2 regions of the Peribacillus sp. FSL E2-0218 genome follow, and region 2 is predicted to be linked to the other one. Evidence: a T-box and tRNA genes for the amino acid it is inferred to sense, from the RefSeq annotation. Region 2 holds a T-box; the other holds one or more tRNA genes.
What was found. The T-box of region 2 lies ahead of argS (arginine--tRNA ligase). A T-box ahead of a tRNA ligase gene usually reads a tRNA of that ligase, here a tRNA-Arg.
Positions count from the first base shown of each region.

Region 1: it encodes a tRNA-Arg, which carries the amino acid that the T-box ahead of argS (arginine--tRNA ligase) is inferred to sense. The anticodon was not compared.

Region 1 covers NZ_CP150304.1:3,574,016-3,581,611, forward strand. The annotation lists gene MHI53_RS17185 (hypothetical protein) at 1-273, shown strand, start outside; gene MHI53_RS17190 (hypothetical protein) at 367-1,182, shown strand; gene MHI53_RS17195 (hypothetical protein) at 1,195-1,929, shown strand; gene MHI53_RS17200 (ATP-binding cassette domain-containing protein) at 1,940-2,566, shown strand; gene MHI53_RS17205 (hypothetical protein) at 2,559-3,077, shown strand; tRNA gene MHI53_RS17210 (tRNA-Arg) at 3,254-3,327, opposite strand; tRNA gene MHI53_RS17215 (tRNA-Arg) at 4,063-4,136, opposite strand; gene MHI53_RS17220 (metallophosphoesterase) at 4,310-4,822, opposite strand; gene MHI53_RS17225 (XTP/dITP diphosphatase) at 4,825-5,436, opposite strand; gene MHI53_RS17230 (hypothetical protein) at 5,615-5,776, opposite strand; gene MHI53_RS17235 (GerMN domain-containing protein) at 5,864-6,937, opposite strand; gene racE (glutamate racemase) at 7,132-7,596, opposite strand, start outside.
Region 2 covers NZ_CP150304.1:4,374,925-4,382,520, reverse strand. The annotation lists gene MHI53_RS21115 (fatty acid desaturase) at 197-1,228, shown strand; gene MHI53_RS21110 (response regulator transcription factor) at 1,313-1,825, shown strand; T-box leader at 1,877-2,093, shown strand; gene argS (arginine--tRNA ligase) at 2,134-3,807, shown strand; gene MHI53_RS21100 (LacI family DNA-binding transcriptional regulator) at 4,312-5,349, shown strand; gene MHI53_RS21095 (sugar phosphate isomerase/epimerase) at 5,423-6,193, shown strand; gene MHI53_RS21090 (sugar kinase) at 6,180-7,136, shown strand; gene MHI53_RS21085 (MFS transporter) at 7,133-7,596, shown strand, end outside.

The sequences.
Region 1 (7,596 bases), 800 kb from region 2:
GAAAAATTTGCACCATATTCGTTGAGAAAATCAAACACTAGAGGTGTTGTTAATCTATCAAACGATTCTGGTTCTGCTTGGATTACAGCAACTATGAAAAACTCTGATGGTGTATACAGAGGTGGAACGACTGTCCAAAGAGGAAAGCGGGCCACATTTTCAGCTGTAAATTGCAAAGTAGGGTATAAGTACAAATTAGGGCTAAGAAAAACCAATAATACCGGTGGAGGGAAAGTGACGATAAAAGGTTCTTGGTCTGCAAGTGGCGGTTAAACGTTAATGGAATGTAAAGTGTTGTCCGGGATTTCATTCTTGGGCAACACCCTTTAAATAATTAAAGCTAGTAGAAACAGCGGAGGAAATTCAATGTTACTCAGTAAATTTAAAATCAGAAGCAGATATATGGCGTTAGCATTTTTTTTGTTGTTTGGCGGATTGACCCTTTCCTGGGTGTTTGCTAGTCATTATTTTGAAATCATGACTATGGATTATAACGCACCTGATTTAGCAGGGACTAAAGAAGAAATCAGACAAATTGCTATCGCCTCCATTTCAAATTGGGAAGTATTTGTTGATTCATCGATGTTTCACATCATCAACTTCATTCCCGTTTTATTCATATTACCTACGCTTGGATTATTCACAGAAAAGAGAAGTTTATACGTTCTCGGAAGACATCGGTTTCCATTAATAAAGAAGGCTGTTTATAGAGATGTCATACAATATACATTGTTATCAACGTTTACTGTTGTATCAACCTATTTATTGTATTATTCGATCGGGGCAATCTTTGTTTATCGCAGTCTTGATGATATAGGAGGATTCGCTTCAATTTTACCTCACAATTTTTATAGCAGCCATCCTTACCTCTTCTTTGTTTTCATGGTATGTACAATTTATTTATGTTTAGCATTCGTGTTCAGTTTGTTAGCGTGTGCATTGGTTCTTTTATTAAATCGAGAGTATAAAGTCCTTGTATCGGTATTAATCATCTATTTTTTGTACGGAAAACTAGGTGTTTACACTCAAAGTGTTTGGTTTGACATTTTCGCAAGCTTTACCGCTTTCAACACCATGTATTCCACATTGGAAGCATTTCTACCATTGGTTCTATTATTTATCATTTCGATACTATTACTGGTAGTGGGTGTAAACAAGACAGTTAAAAATCCTGAAAGTTAAAGGTCTAAAAAAGTGGCGATAAAAAACTATCCAATATTATTACTAACCGTTATGATCACTTCCATTTCATTAGCTTTTATTAACTATATCCAAGGCTATCAACATATCATCATCTATATGAATGACTATAATGAATCGTTACCAGCTGAAGCGATCCTTGATCGGATCTTTGTTAATAAAGCCTTTAACCAGATTGAACATATGGAAGGAAATAGCGTTCTCCATTTCATCAGTCCATATACGTTTTATGCAGCGTCGATTTTTTGGGGTTCCATTTCTTTCCTCATGATCAAGAAAGCCTATCATCCATTTGTTTTTTCCCGAATCAACCTGCAACGAGAGGCTTTAAGAATAATCAGGGGTCGATACATCCTTCCTGTAACGTTATTTGTATTTATATACGTCAGTTCCATTTTTACGTTCGTTTTTGTTCATGGTGCACTGGAATTTGAGTATCCAGCTTCAATCATAAGACAATTTTTATTTTTTGGCATCGCAAGCATTCTCATTTCCTTAGGACTTTCATCAATCTTGTTTTACCTCTATTTGAAATTCCAAGAAACGATGGCATTATTGACTGTGTTCATACTCATTTCCGTATTATTCATCATGGATCTGCAACTAAAGACGTTCAGCATTGTATTTATTAGTGGAGATGCTTATTTTGTTGGTGGGATGATTGCCGGAATATGCTTAATGATTCTTTCCCACTTTTTACTACGGAACTTGAAATATAAAATTGCATAGGGGCCTTAATATGATTAAAGTACAGAATATTAACAAGAGCATAAAACATCACACCATTCTAACTAATATTTCCTTATCTATTAATTCAGGTATTTGTGTGGGCTTTGTAGGGCCAAACGGATCAGGCAAAACGATGTTGTTAAAAGCGATTTGTGGATTTACGGCAATTAATGATGGCGAGATTTGGGTGGAAGGCAAACGAATCCTTTTCAGTAAGAAATATATTGACAATGCCGGCATCATCATTGAACAGCCCCCATTCATAAACTACTTAACTGGCATGGAGAATTTGTCCATCTTAGCAAATATACAAAAAAAGATTACAAAAGAAGATATCGTTCAAACCTTAAAAAAGGTGGGTCTAGCTCAGGCAAAAGACAAAAAAGTGAAGGAATATTCCTTGGGCATGAAACAACGTTTAAGGATAGCACAAGCCATTATGGAGAACCCGAATATATTAGTTTTGGATGAACCTTTCAATGGATTGGATAAGAAATCCGTTATTGAGATCCAAGAGCTGTTATTGGATTACAAGAAGAACGGAGTCACGATTCTACTAACAAGCCATGATGATAGGCAAATAAATTATCTTTGTGACATAGTCTATGAATTGAATGGGGGCGAGCTCGTTGAATAAAAAATATGCTTGTCTTATCTTGGGCATACTCTTACTAACAGCATGCTCTCCATATGGAATTACTGGAAATCCAGAAGATGCTAGTGATACCGAATCCACTCCTGAAGAAATAACTGCCATGGAAAATCCTCCAACTTTTTCAATAACAGTGGAGGAATTTGAAAAAGAGATAGTAAACAATGATAATCAAAGGCTCCTGATCAAAACAGAGTCAGGTTTCAATACAAAAGATAATAAGATCCAGCTTACTTATGATTTAACAGATGAAAAGAAAAAACTAGCCGACCTTTTTTTATTCGTTGAGGAATCTAAAGAAGACTTCCCCACTATTGAAAAGAAATTTACGGCTGTTTTAGAAGTGATTTTTCAATCTTTGGACGTATCCTATGATATAAGCGAATTAAAAGCTAATTTAAAAGGAAATGATTTCCTCGGTATGGATACGGACGATGTTTCCGTATCGATAACAAATAATAGTACAAATATTCAATTGGCTATCATTCCGAAATAGCGACATGTACGCCTGAAAGGGCTTAAGCTTATTTTGCGTCAACTGCACTATTATTTATGGTGAAAAATGCATATAATATTTCCGACCCGGAACTTTTCTAAAGACATTTCTAAACAAATAAAAAATCACCCTGGAATGTTGACCAACCAACATTCCAGGGTGATTTTTCTAGTTAGTGTCCCAGGAGAGATTCGAACTCCCGACCGACGCCTTAGAAGGGCGTTGCTCTATCCAGCTGAGCTACTGAGACATGATGCTGTCCCTTATCAGCCAAACAACAGGCATATCAAAGGGTTACAAGAATTAAAACTTTCACTGTAAGACTACACTATAAATAGTAGGGTTTAGAACAATTCCCTAACAAAGTTCTATTACCATGTATCAGAATACCCTAAAGCTTTAAAGTTTTCAAGTACTTATGTATAATATGTTTGCTTTATTTATCACATACACATTTCATAAAATACTAGTTACTAATTCCGATAGCTCCAGAAGACTATGGGGCATGAAAAGCGTAGCACTTTAAGTCTTTCAAGAGCCTAAATAGGCATGATTTTAGCTCGCAGTTTCCTCCACGCATCGGTTGTGCAGTTTCTTATCGTTTAAAGAATGATTTAGAGAAAGAAAACGAGTGGTTTTGTACTTTCTTACGCAGGCGAACATTTATAGACGGAGACACCCTCTCAAAAATTATTGTAAGGACTTAACTAAAAGTTCTATCAGAAGCAGGGGGAAAGGTACATATACATATTCCTTAAGATTATCAGCAACTTCCCCTACTGTTCTATTATCTCCTAATACCCATATCGGAGGAGACAGATGAGGGTGAGGCTGGCATTTCTCTTAATAAGCAAGGAGCACACATTGCGCTGAGCTGCTACAATTCAGTATCTTGACTTGGCAGGAAGGGATATTGCATTGCATGAACGAAAAAAAATATGCTCCCACAGCGTTATAACCTGTGTTAGCATACCTTTTCTGTTAGTGTCCCAGGAGAGATTCGAACTCCCGACCGACGCCTTAGAAGGGCGTTGCTCTATCCAGCTGAGCTACTGAGACGTTTATGATATAAGTTGCGGTAAAACTTATGTATTACCTTAACTGTTCCCTTAGGACACTTCTTATTATAGTAGGATATCAAAAGAAAGTCAACGCTTTTTCTAAAAAAGTTTTTTCCTTTTTTAAAAATCCAGGAAGCGGGGAAAAACGCTTCCTGTTCATTATACATGAAGTCATTCGAATTGATAAGTATTTCTTAGTTCATCAACTATTTTTCCTTCAAGGTCATAATAGGTGATTTCAAGTTGGTCTTTTTCGAGTTCCAAAATGGCATAGGTCTTCTCAATTCTCCCCCGCGGCTGACGGATGCTTCCAGGGTTGATGAACAGCTTGCCGTCGATCATTTCAGAACCTGCAGCGTGGGAATGGCCAAAGCAAATGATATCAGCTCCCATTTCTTCGCTTTTGTAAGCTACGTTCATCAACGTCATCTTGATGTTGTAAAGATGCCCATGAGTAAGGAAGAATCGTTTGCCCGCAATGTTCTCCACAACGTCATTCGGGTAGGCGGCATCATAGTCGCAGTTGCCGCGAACGGCGAGGAAATCCTTCATGAGGGGGTCTTTTCGTTCCAATTCGGAGTCCCCACAATGAATCATGGCCGCGACTTCATGTTTATGACGGTCGGTTATCATGCCAATTTCCTGCGTTAGTCCATGACTGTCACTCATGATAAGGACTTTCATCGTCACATTCCCTCCTCCCTCTTTAGAAATAGATCAAGTTTTTCATCCAAAGCCTTCAAGGCATGGGCCCGGTGGCTGATTTGGTTTTTTTGCTCTTTCGTCAATTCTGCACTTGTTTTGCCTTTTTCTTTAACAAAAAAGATAGGATCATACCCAAATCCATTCTCTCCAGAAGGTTGGTCCGTTATGACACCCTCCATCGTTCCTGATACCGTAATCGTTTCCTGGTTCGGTGAGGCTAGTGCCAAGGCGCAATAAAATCTCGCGGTCCTTTCCGCTTCAGGTACGCCTTCCAGTTCGCTGAGGACTTTTTGCGTGTTCGCTTCGTCACTTTTCGCTTCACCGGCATAGCGCGCTGAATATACACCCGGCCTGCCATCCAGTGCATCTACGATCAATCCTGAATCATCCGCAATGACAAAATGGCCCAACTGCCGGGCAATGGCCTCCGCTTTCAGGATTGCATTGGCTTCAAACGTTGTACCCGTTTCCTCCACGTCCGGTGCACCCGGTACATCGAGGAGCGTCTTGACTTCATATCCTTTAGCAGCGAACAAGCTTTCGAATTCCTTGGCTTTCCCTCTATTCTTCGTTGCAATGATTACTGTCTTCATCCTTCATCTCACCTTTTTTCGTTTTTTGATCTTCGAATAATGTAATAAGCCCTTTTTGGGGTACGGAAATCATTTGCTGTAACTTGTTATATGTAATTGTCGCTCTTACCCAGTGCCTTGTGATTCAACTGACCTTCCCATTCATATCAACAAGAGCTGGTGAATCTACCAGGTAATTTTAGTCTAACACAATTCGTGCTTCTTCTAAAATCCCGACACTTGTAGCCGCCAGATGATTGCCCACGTTATATTTCCATGGTTCGTCTTGTAATCGTCCCCCATTGATTGATTGGTTGCTTTCTGGAACACGGATGAAGCGGATACCTCCTGTTATTGGCACGTCTGCCTCCTCCTAAATCCCCCAAAAATAAGAGGCAGCGGTAGGCTGCCTCGATGTGCTCCATCTCTCGTATACAAAATCGTTTTTTTAAAAACTACCAGTATTGACCTTTTCGGGACGGACCACAGGCTCTGATATTTTCTTTCCTTCTTCATTCAAAATATCGGCGCTGCCCTTCACTTGTACTTCAACACTTTCGATGCCTTTTTGTTCCGTTAACGAAAGGACCAAGGCATCGAGAACTTCTTTTGAAACTTTTTTCTCTTTGAAGCTGCCCAGGATATTTTCGTTGAAATTGAGGCTGACCTTGCCATCCGCCATTTTAGGCTGATCAAGTAAGGCTACATCAGTCATGAAGCCTGTTTGTAAATTCGAACCCGAAGGACTCTTCGTCAATTCCTGAACCGCAGCTGTAACATCATCAGATACCGTTTCACTGATCCGGCGCGTTACCGGTACATAATACGTATATTCCTCGTCACCGCCGACATAATAAACGGTTAATGCTTTCGTATTCGAAATGTCGACTGCGTCACTTGTATCGATATTGATTCCTGAAGATCTGGATATATTCTCATCGATCGGTGTGCCATTGACAGGCATTTCGGAAATATCCTCGCCATTAATCCTCATTTTAATTTTATCGACGGAGTCAAATTGTGTCAGCGTCCATGTAATGGCTTGAAGGATCTTAAGCTCATCTTCTTTTTGGTAGTTTTTGAACTCCGGAGAAAAGTCCGCCACTGCCACTCCGTCTTTAATGTTCACGCTTATTTGCGTATCTGCAGGAATGACCGCCCTGAACCCATTTGGCAGTTTATCCGTGACCGGGCCGTTATTGACAAGATAATCAAGCGCCTGCTTAGCGACAGCTTCGGATTTAGGCAGTTCCAATGTCTGCGGAACCACATACCCGCTTTTATCAATTAAATATAACTCCGTTTTTACCGTTTTGGATTCAACAGCGCCTTCCTCACCATCTGTTGCAGGCTGCTCTTGACCCTTCGACTCTTTTAATGAAGATTCCTTGTCGACTAATGAAACATCCTTGGGTGGATCAATTTCCTTCTTCTCTTCACCGCCGAATAATCCGCACCCCGAAAGCCAAATGGAAGATGCAAGAATGGTAACAGCCATCGTTACTTTTGATTTATTGGACATAAAATCACTCCTAGGACAGTTTGTACTCCTATTTATACGAGCCCTAGGGGAAAATAGACCAATTATTTTTCATCTTTCTCCAGCCGCATGTGCATTGAGGACATGGGGCTGCCCCTATATCTTATTCTTTAATCACTGCTTCTTTCTTTATCTTGGAATTCCACCAAAAAAAAAAGACTTCCAAAATGGAAGTCTTATAAGTGATCGATTTTAACGGTTTCAACCATGCTTGTATGAATGCCAAGCCAGCTCGATGCGATCGATCCAAACATATCCCTGGAGCCGGTTGTATAAAAGCGATGTGCCGGGCGGAGCTTGCTTCTATTGATCAATCTATAATAATCCAAGATGACGCTTGCCTCACGGGCCGTCTCTTCCCCCGATGAAATGACCTGCACTCCATTTCCCATATAGGATGAGATGACAGGTCCCAAGAGTGGATAATGGGTACAGCCAAGAATTAACGTGTCAATTTTCGTTTTCTTCAACGGGCTTAAGGTTTGTGCCACGACCCTATTGACGATTTCCCCTTCGAACTCCCCACTTTCTACGATTGGGACAAATTTCGGACAGGCTAAACTGTCCACTTTCACATCGGTATTGATGGAGGCCAATGCGTCATCATAAGCTTTGCTTTTCACCGTACCTTCCGTGCCTAT
Region 2 (7,596 bases):
ATGAAGATTTCGTAGATGATAAAGGATAAAAACGAAGTTGGGGTTTCTACCATTTTTCATATTCTAGTGATGCGCAGTTGGGAAATTTTTGTATATGACATATGTCACCTGCTCGTCATGACACCTGGTACTAATAATGTCATGATCATTTCCTTATAATAAGGTTACGACATATAAAGGGAAGTGCAATTGATTAATGACTATACAAAATACGAAAAATTTGAGAAAACAAATTGCTCCTTTTGAACAATCAACGACAAAGGAAAGTATCTGGCAGATCATCAATACGATCGGACCGTTTCTTATTTTATGGTACCTTGCTTATATGAGCCTTTCCGTATCATATTGGTTAACTTTGATCCCAGCCATACTGGCTGCGGGCTTCCTGACACGAATCTTCATCATTTTTCATGATTGTACACATCATTCCTTTTTTAAAAATCGCCGTGCAAATAGAATAGTCGGGACATGTATGGGTGTTTTGACTTTATTCCCTTTTGATCAATGGGGTCATGAGCATTCGGTTCATCACGCTACAAGCGGCAACTTGGATAAGCGGGGGACAGGCGATATCTGGACCCTTACGGTGGATGAATATTTGGCAGCGCCGCTTAAGCTTCGTTTTGCCTATCGTTTTTATCGCAATCCATTGGTCATGTTTGGTTTGGGTCCGATTTATGTATTCCTTCTTAAGAATAGGTTCAACCGTAAAGGTGCTAGAAAGAAGGAAAAAATGAATACGTATTTGACGAATGCATTGATCGCCGTTCTAGTAGTATTGCTTTGCCTGGCCGTAGGCTGGCAGTCGTTCCTTCTGGTACAAGGTACCATCTTCATGATTTCTGGTTCAGTGGGCATTTGGCTGTTTTACGTCCAGCACACATTCGAGGACTCTTATTTTGAAGAAAATGAGGAGTGGGAATATGTATTGGCAGCAGTGGAAGGAAGTTCTTTTTATAAGCTTCCGAAATTGATGCAGTTCCTTACAGGCAATATCGGCTACCATCATGTGCATCATTTGAGTCCAAGGGTTCCTAACTATAAATTGGAAATGGCTCACAATAATACGGAGCCTTTGGAGAACGTCCCGACGATCACGCTTGCGACAAGCTTGCAGTCGCTCCGTTTCCGCTTATGGGATGAAGAAAACAAGAATTTTGTTAGCTTTAAGGACATAAAATATATAACGAAAAAAAGTGTGCCTGTTCAAGTGAAATCTGAACTATGACACCAATGTGATTTCGGACTCCCTTCATAATCCTTGGATTTGGGGGAGTCTTTGTTGGTTATTCGATCAAGGAGGGAACGTAAAGTGATTCGAATCGTGATTGCAGAGTATCAGGAAATGCTTTTAGAAGCGATTAGTTCTCTACTCGATCTTGAAGAAGATATCGAAATCGTCGGCCAGGCCAGCAATGGGGAGGAAGCGATTGCCCTTGTGCACCAATTGCATCCGGATGTCTGCATCATGGATATGGAGATGCCGGTCATGAGCGGACTGGAGGCAGCGGAAGCTTTACAGGCATGTGCATGCAAGGTGATTATTTTAACGACGTTTCGACGGGATGGTCATTTTCAACGAGCGCTCAAGGCGAAGGTAAGTGGTTATTTATTGAAGGATAACCCGAGTGACGAGTTAGCCTGCTCGATCCGCCGTATCATGGATGGCATGAGACTGTACTCCCCAGAGCTCACGGATGTGGCTGCTTGCCATGCTGACGGTCAAGCTGAATCAGGGTCTGCGATTTTGCAGCCTAACGCAATCGGGGCGGTAAGGAATTATTTGTCCACAATCAAGGATAAAATGAAGGCACCGACCGGTTGAGGTGTTGACACGTTTTTTAAAATTGTGTAATATGGATAAAATCATAATATTGAAAATTCGATGATGAAGAGAGTAGTTCATTTGAAATGGCAAGCGAGTCAGGGATGGTGGGAGCCTGATGCAGGACGAATGGATGAAGCGCACTTTGGAGAAATTTCTTGAAACGTTAGTAGGGAATATCGGGGAGTCACCCCGTTAACAATGGAAAGTGGTCACAATTTGTGGCAACTAGAGTGGTACCACGGGAATCCATGCTCTCGTCTCTTATTAAGAGACGGGGGCTTTTTTGTTTAGGAGGGAAAATGACGATGAATCAACCAATTGCTGCCTTACTTTCAACTGCATTAAACCATGAATTGACCGCAAGTGAAATTGAAAAATTAATCGAAAAGCCTAAAATGAGCGAGTTAGGGGATATTGCTTTTCCATGCTTTACGCTTGCTAAGAAGCTGAGAAAGTCCCCACAGTCGATCGCTTCGGAAGTGGCTGGGAAGTTAAGCGATGGAATGATCCAGGAAGTGAATGCAGTGTCGGGGTATGTCAATATCTTCGTCAATCAGCAATGGGTGACGGAAAATGTACTTCAAGCAGTATTACGTGAAAAGGAACAGTATGGTTCGATGAAGCCTGCTAAGGAAAATGTCGTGATCGATTATTCCTCGCCGAATATTGCCAAACCGTTTTCGATGGGGCATTTGCGCTCGACGGTGATCGGAAACGCATTGGCTAACATAGCTGAAAAGAATGGCTACCATGTTGTGCGAATCAATCATTTGGGAGATTGGGGCACGCAATTCGGCAAATTGATTGTGGCTTATAAGCTCTGGGGAGACAAAGCGGCTATCGAAGCGTCCCCGATCCAGGAATTACTGAAGATTTATGTGAAGTTTCATGATGTTGCAGAAACGGAGGATTCGCTGAATGAGCAAGCACGCGCCAGCTTCAAGGCGCTTGAAGAGGGTGATGAAGAGTCGCTTGCCCTCTGGAAATGGTTCAGGGATGCTTCACTTCAGGAGTTCGCTGCGATTTATGAGTTATTGGGCATTCATTTTGATTCCTTTGCGGGCGAAGCCTTTTACAATGACAAAATGGATGCGGTCGTCGGGGAGCTGAAGGAAAAAGGCTTGCTTGCCCAATCGGAGGGAGCATTTGTCGTCGAGTTGGAGGATATGCCTCCTTGTTTGATTACGAAAACGGACGGGGCGACGCTTTATGCCACACGTGATTTAGCCGCAGCACTGTATCGCAAAAAACAGTATGATGCCAAGAAAACCTTTTATGTCGTCGGAAATGAACAATCCTTGCATTTTAAACAGCTCTTCAAGGTGATCGGGAAGATGGGATATGATTGGTCTAGGGACTTACAGCATGTCGCGTTTGGCATGATGCTGAAGGACGGCAAGAAAATGTCGACACGTAAAGGGAAGGTCGTGCTGCTTGCAGATGTGTTGGCTGAGGCGATCGAAACGGCGAAGCGCAATATTGAAGAAAAAAACCAAGCGCTGGAACAGAAGGAGCTGGTTGCGAAGCAGGTTGGTGTCGGAGCGGTGATTTTTAATGATTTAAAGAATCATCGCATGAATGATATCGACTTTTCATTGGAGCAAATGATGAATTTCGAGGGCGAAACCGGTCCGTATGTGCAATACACCCATGCCAGAATTTCATCATTGCTGGAAAAGGGGCAATTTACAGAGCAGGCCATCGAGTTTGAGGCATTGGGCGAATATGCTTGGCCCGTGATCCAGCTGCTTGAGCAGTTCCCGAGCATTGTCCAAAAATCCTTTGAACAAGCCGATCCATCACAAATTGCCAAATTCAGCTTGCAGTTGGCACGCGCATTCAATAAGTATTATGCACATACGAAGGTACTGGTCGATGATGAGTGGAAGCAAATGAAGCTCTCATTCGCCTATTGCGTGGCCGCCGTCTTGAAGGATGCGTTGCGATTGTTGGGAATATCAGCGCCGAATCAAATGTAAGGCATGACCTTGAAAGGAGCCGTTTTGTGTTCGAAATGGCTCCATATTTCCTTCGATGATTTAGTTAAGACGAAAAGTATCTGGCTGGGAATATCCTTCTTTCTCCCAAGTGATAGTCAATGGTTTTAAGGTTGTAACAATGCCTGCCTCATCTCGACCTTGCCGCCAAACTTTTGTTTAACATGTCCAATCCATCCACCGACTGCGTAATCAGGATTTTCTTATCATTCGCTTTCCACATACCATTATCTGCTGTGCCCCAAATTGCAATACTGGAATAATGCAGATACCTACGATCTCAACACCCAAGCAGATGCCTGTCACAAGCAACCATTAAACTTACAATATTAAACATATTGGTAAATATATTTTAATATAGAAAATTGAATAAATTAAAGAAAAAAATGTTTTGTGTTTGAAAAATATGGATTGACATTCATTGCCAATGTGATACTATTTATAAAAATGGAACCGGTTCCAAAAATTCGCGAATGGATGAATGCAATGAATAAACGAGAAAGTTCAAAAGTGACGATTTACGATGTCGCTAGGGAAGCCGGGGTATCGAAGACATCGGTCTCCCGTTACTTAGGCGGCAGGTATGATGAACTATCCGACAAGACCCGCAAGAAAATCGAGCTGGCGATCAGCCAAATGGAGTACCGCCCGAACACCATGGCAAGAGGGCTGAAAAGCAATAAGAGTTATTTGATTGGCATCATCGTCGCGGATATCAACAATCCGTATACGACGGCCATCCTTCGTGGTGCTGAAGACATATGCAGCCAGAATGGCTATAATCTGATGATTTGCAATTCGGATAATAATCCGGAGAAGGAAAGAGGATATTTCGAAATGCTCTTATCCCATCGCATTGATGGGCTCATCCTTCATACGACGGGCGGAAATCACGACATGCTAATTCAGCTGCAGGAGCAGAAGACGCCGATCATCCTGCTGGATCGGAAGGTGCCCGACCTTGAATTGGATACGGTGGGATTGGATAATTTTCAGGCCACTTCACAGGCGGTCCATTTTCTTGCCGATCAAAACTATGAACGAATCGCATTTTTCAGCGAGCCAGCAAGCAAGATCAGTACGAGGTATGAACGGAGGCAGTCGTTTCAGCAAACGTTGCTGAGCAGGAGCCATCCAAGTTCAAATGATGTTTATGAGGTAAATGTCGATGATTTACAGGACGTAGAAGCCAAGCTTCAGCATTTTTTAGAGAAGTCGGAAGGAAAATCAAGAGCGATACTGACGGCAAACAGCGTGGTGTTATTAAAACTGATTTTGCTTTTACAAGAACAGAAATTGTCGGTTCCGAAAGATTTGGCCATGATGGGCTTTGATAATCCAGAGTGGAGCACGATAGTTTATTCGGGCATTTCTACGATTGAACAGCCGACCTATCAAATAGGGGTCGCCGCCATGGAGATGATCCTTCGCCGGATTGATGGGCAAGTGTCCCCAGCGCAGACAATCGCCTATCAAGCCAAATTGAATATAAGGGAAACGACGCCATTCATACAAAAATCATAAGTCTTCCAAGCTTGAAGACTTTATTAACTCACAGAATGGTACCGATACCATTCCGAAGAACAGGAGGATGAATATGAAAGTGTTTGTATGCATGAACTCAATACCGACTGAAAGGCTCCAAACGCTCGGTCATCTTGAAATCATAAAACGTTTAGCAGCCGCTGGAGCTGATGGAATCGAAATAAGAAAAGAGCTTTTAACGCAAGATGATAAGCTGGAAAAATTGGGTGCCTTATGCAAAGAGCTTAACTTGGCCGTTTATTATTCTGCTCCTGAATTCCTGTTCGGACCCGATCACCAACTGAATGAACAAGGATTCAAGCAACGGACATGGGAAGCGCAAGAACTGGGAGCTGATTTGCTAAAGATGCCTCTAGGCTCCTACCATGAGAAGGAAACAAATATGAGTTACGTAAGTGAGGTACTGACGGAAAATCCGCCTAATGATGGATTGGCGATCACCATCGAGAACGATCAAACGCCTGGCGGGGGTAATGTACAGACAATCACTCATTTCCTGAGCCGATGCAAAACATTGGATAGGCCGATTGAAATGACGTTTGATACGGGCAACTGGCTGTATACAGATGAGGAGCCGATGATGGCGGCACGAGAGTTGGCAGGATATGTGGTTTATATCCATTTGAAGCAGGTGAAGCGGGTTCATGATGGGTGGGTGACCGAGCCAGTATCGATGCCGCTGCTGCCTGAGGTAATGGAGCTGTTGGGAAATTTCAAGGGAGCTTGTCCGGTAGCGATTGAATTCCCGGTCACATTGGAAAATGCAGCGACGTATATTTCACTCATGAAAATGGAACGGGAGGTCAGCCATGAACGAGCTTAGTGTACTGACGATGGGAGAGGCAATGGCGATGTTCATTGCCGATGATCCGGGCAGCCTCGATGATTGCATGCGTTACAAGCGCTATGTGGCAGGGGCCGAAACCAATGTAGCGATTGGCCTGTCAAGGTTAGGCATCAAAACGGCATGGATGAGCAAGGTCGGGGATGATTCATTCGGTCGGATGATTTTGAAAACGCTAACAAGCGAAGGCGTGGATGTCTCCCATGTCTTAACCGACCCGCATCATCCAACAGGATTCCAGCTGAAATCGAAAGTGGAGAAGGGCGATCCGGTCGTTGAATACTACAGGAGGAATTCAAGCGCGAGCAAGATTTCCTTGGAGGATTTTCCGCTGGAGCAGCTTCCGAAGATCCAGCACTTGCACTTGACCGGGATACCGCCTGCAATTTCCGCTAGTTTCAGGGAGTTGTCCTGGCAAGTGTTGAATGATTTGAAACAAAAGGGTGTGACCGTATCATTCGATCCGAATCTCCGGCCGACCTTGTGGCCGACAGAACGGGAGATGATCGAGGTCGTCAATAGGTTTGCCAAAAAAGCGGATTGGCTCCTTCCGGGAATGAAGGAAGGCGAAATCCTAACAGGCTATAGCAGGAAGGAGGATATCGCCAGTTATTATCTCGATCAAGGGGTTAAGCTGGTGGTGATCAAGCTGGGCGAAGAGGGTGCCTATTTGGCGACCGAAAAGGAAAGGAAGGATGTAGCGGGATTTGCCGTCACGGAGGTCAAGGATACGGTAGGAGCAGGAGACGGTTTTGCCGTTGGGGTGATAAGCGCTTTATTGGAAGGACGATCGTATGAAGAAGCGGTGGTACGGGGAAATGCGATAGGAGCGAAAGCGGTGATGTCATCCGGAGATCATGAGGGTCTTCCGGATCGGGCAGAGCTGGAACACTTTATGAAAAAAGGAGTGCTTCAATCATGAAAACCTCTCAATTGCAGGTAGCTTCGCGAAAAAGGTGGATGAGATTGATCCCGTTGGTGTTCATCACCTACAGCCTGGCTTATCTTGATCGGGCGAATTATGGGTTTGGCGTAGCGGGCGGGATGGGGGAGGACCTTAACATCACGGCTGGTGTATCATCCTTTTTGGCCGCGCTGTTTTTCCTTGGTTATTTCTTCTTTCAAGTTCCAGGTGCACATTATGCTGAAAAGAAAAGCGCGAAGAAGCTGATTTTCTGGAGCCTGATCCTCTGGGGAGGACTGGCCACCTTGACGGGCTTGGCGACAAGCGTCGGCTGGCTTTATCCGATCCGTTTCTTGCTCGGGGTCGTTGAAAGCGCTGTTATGCCTGCGATGCTCGTGTTCCTCAGCCACTGGTTCTTAAAAGAGGAACGTTCCCGGGCCAATACGTTTTTGATCCTTGGGAACCCCGTTACCGTCTT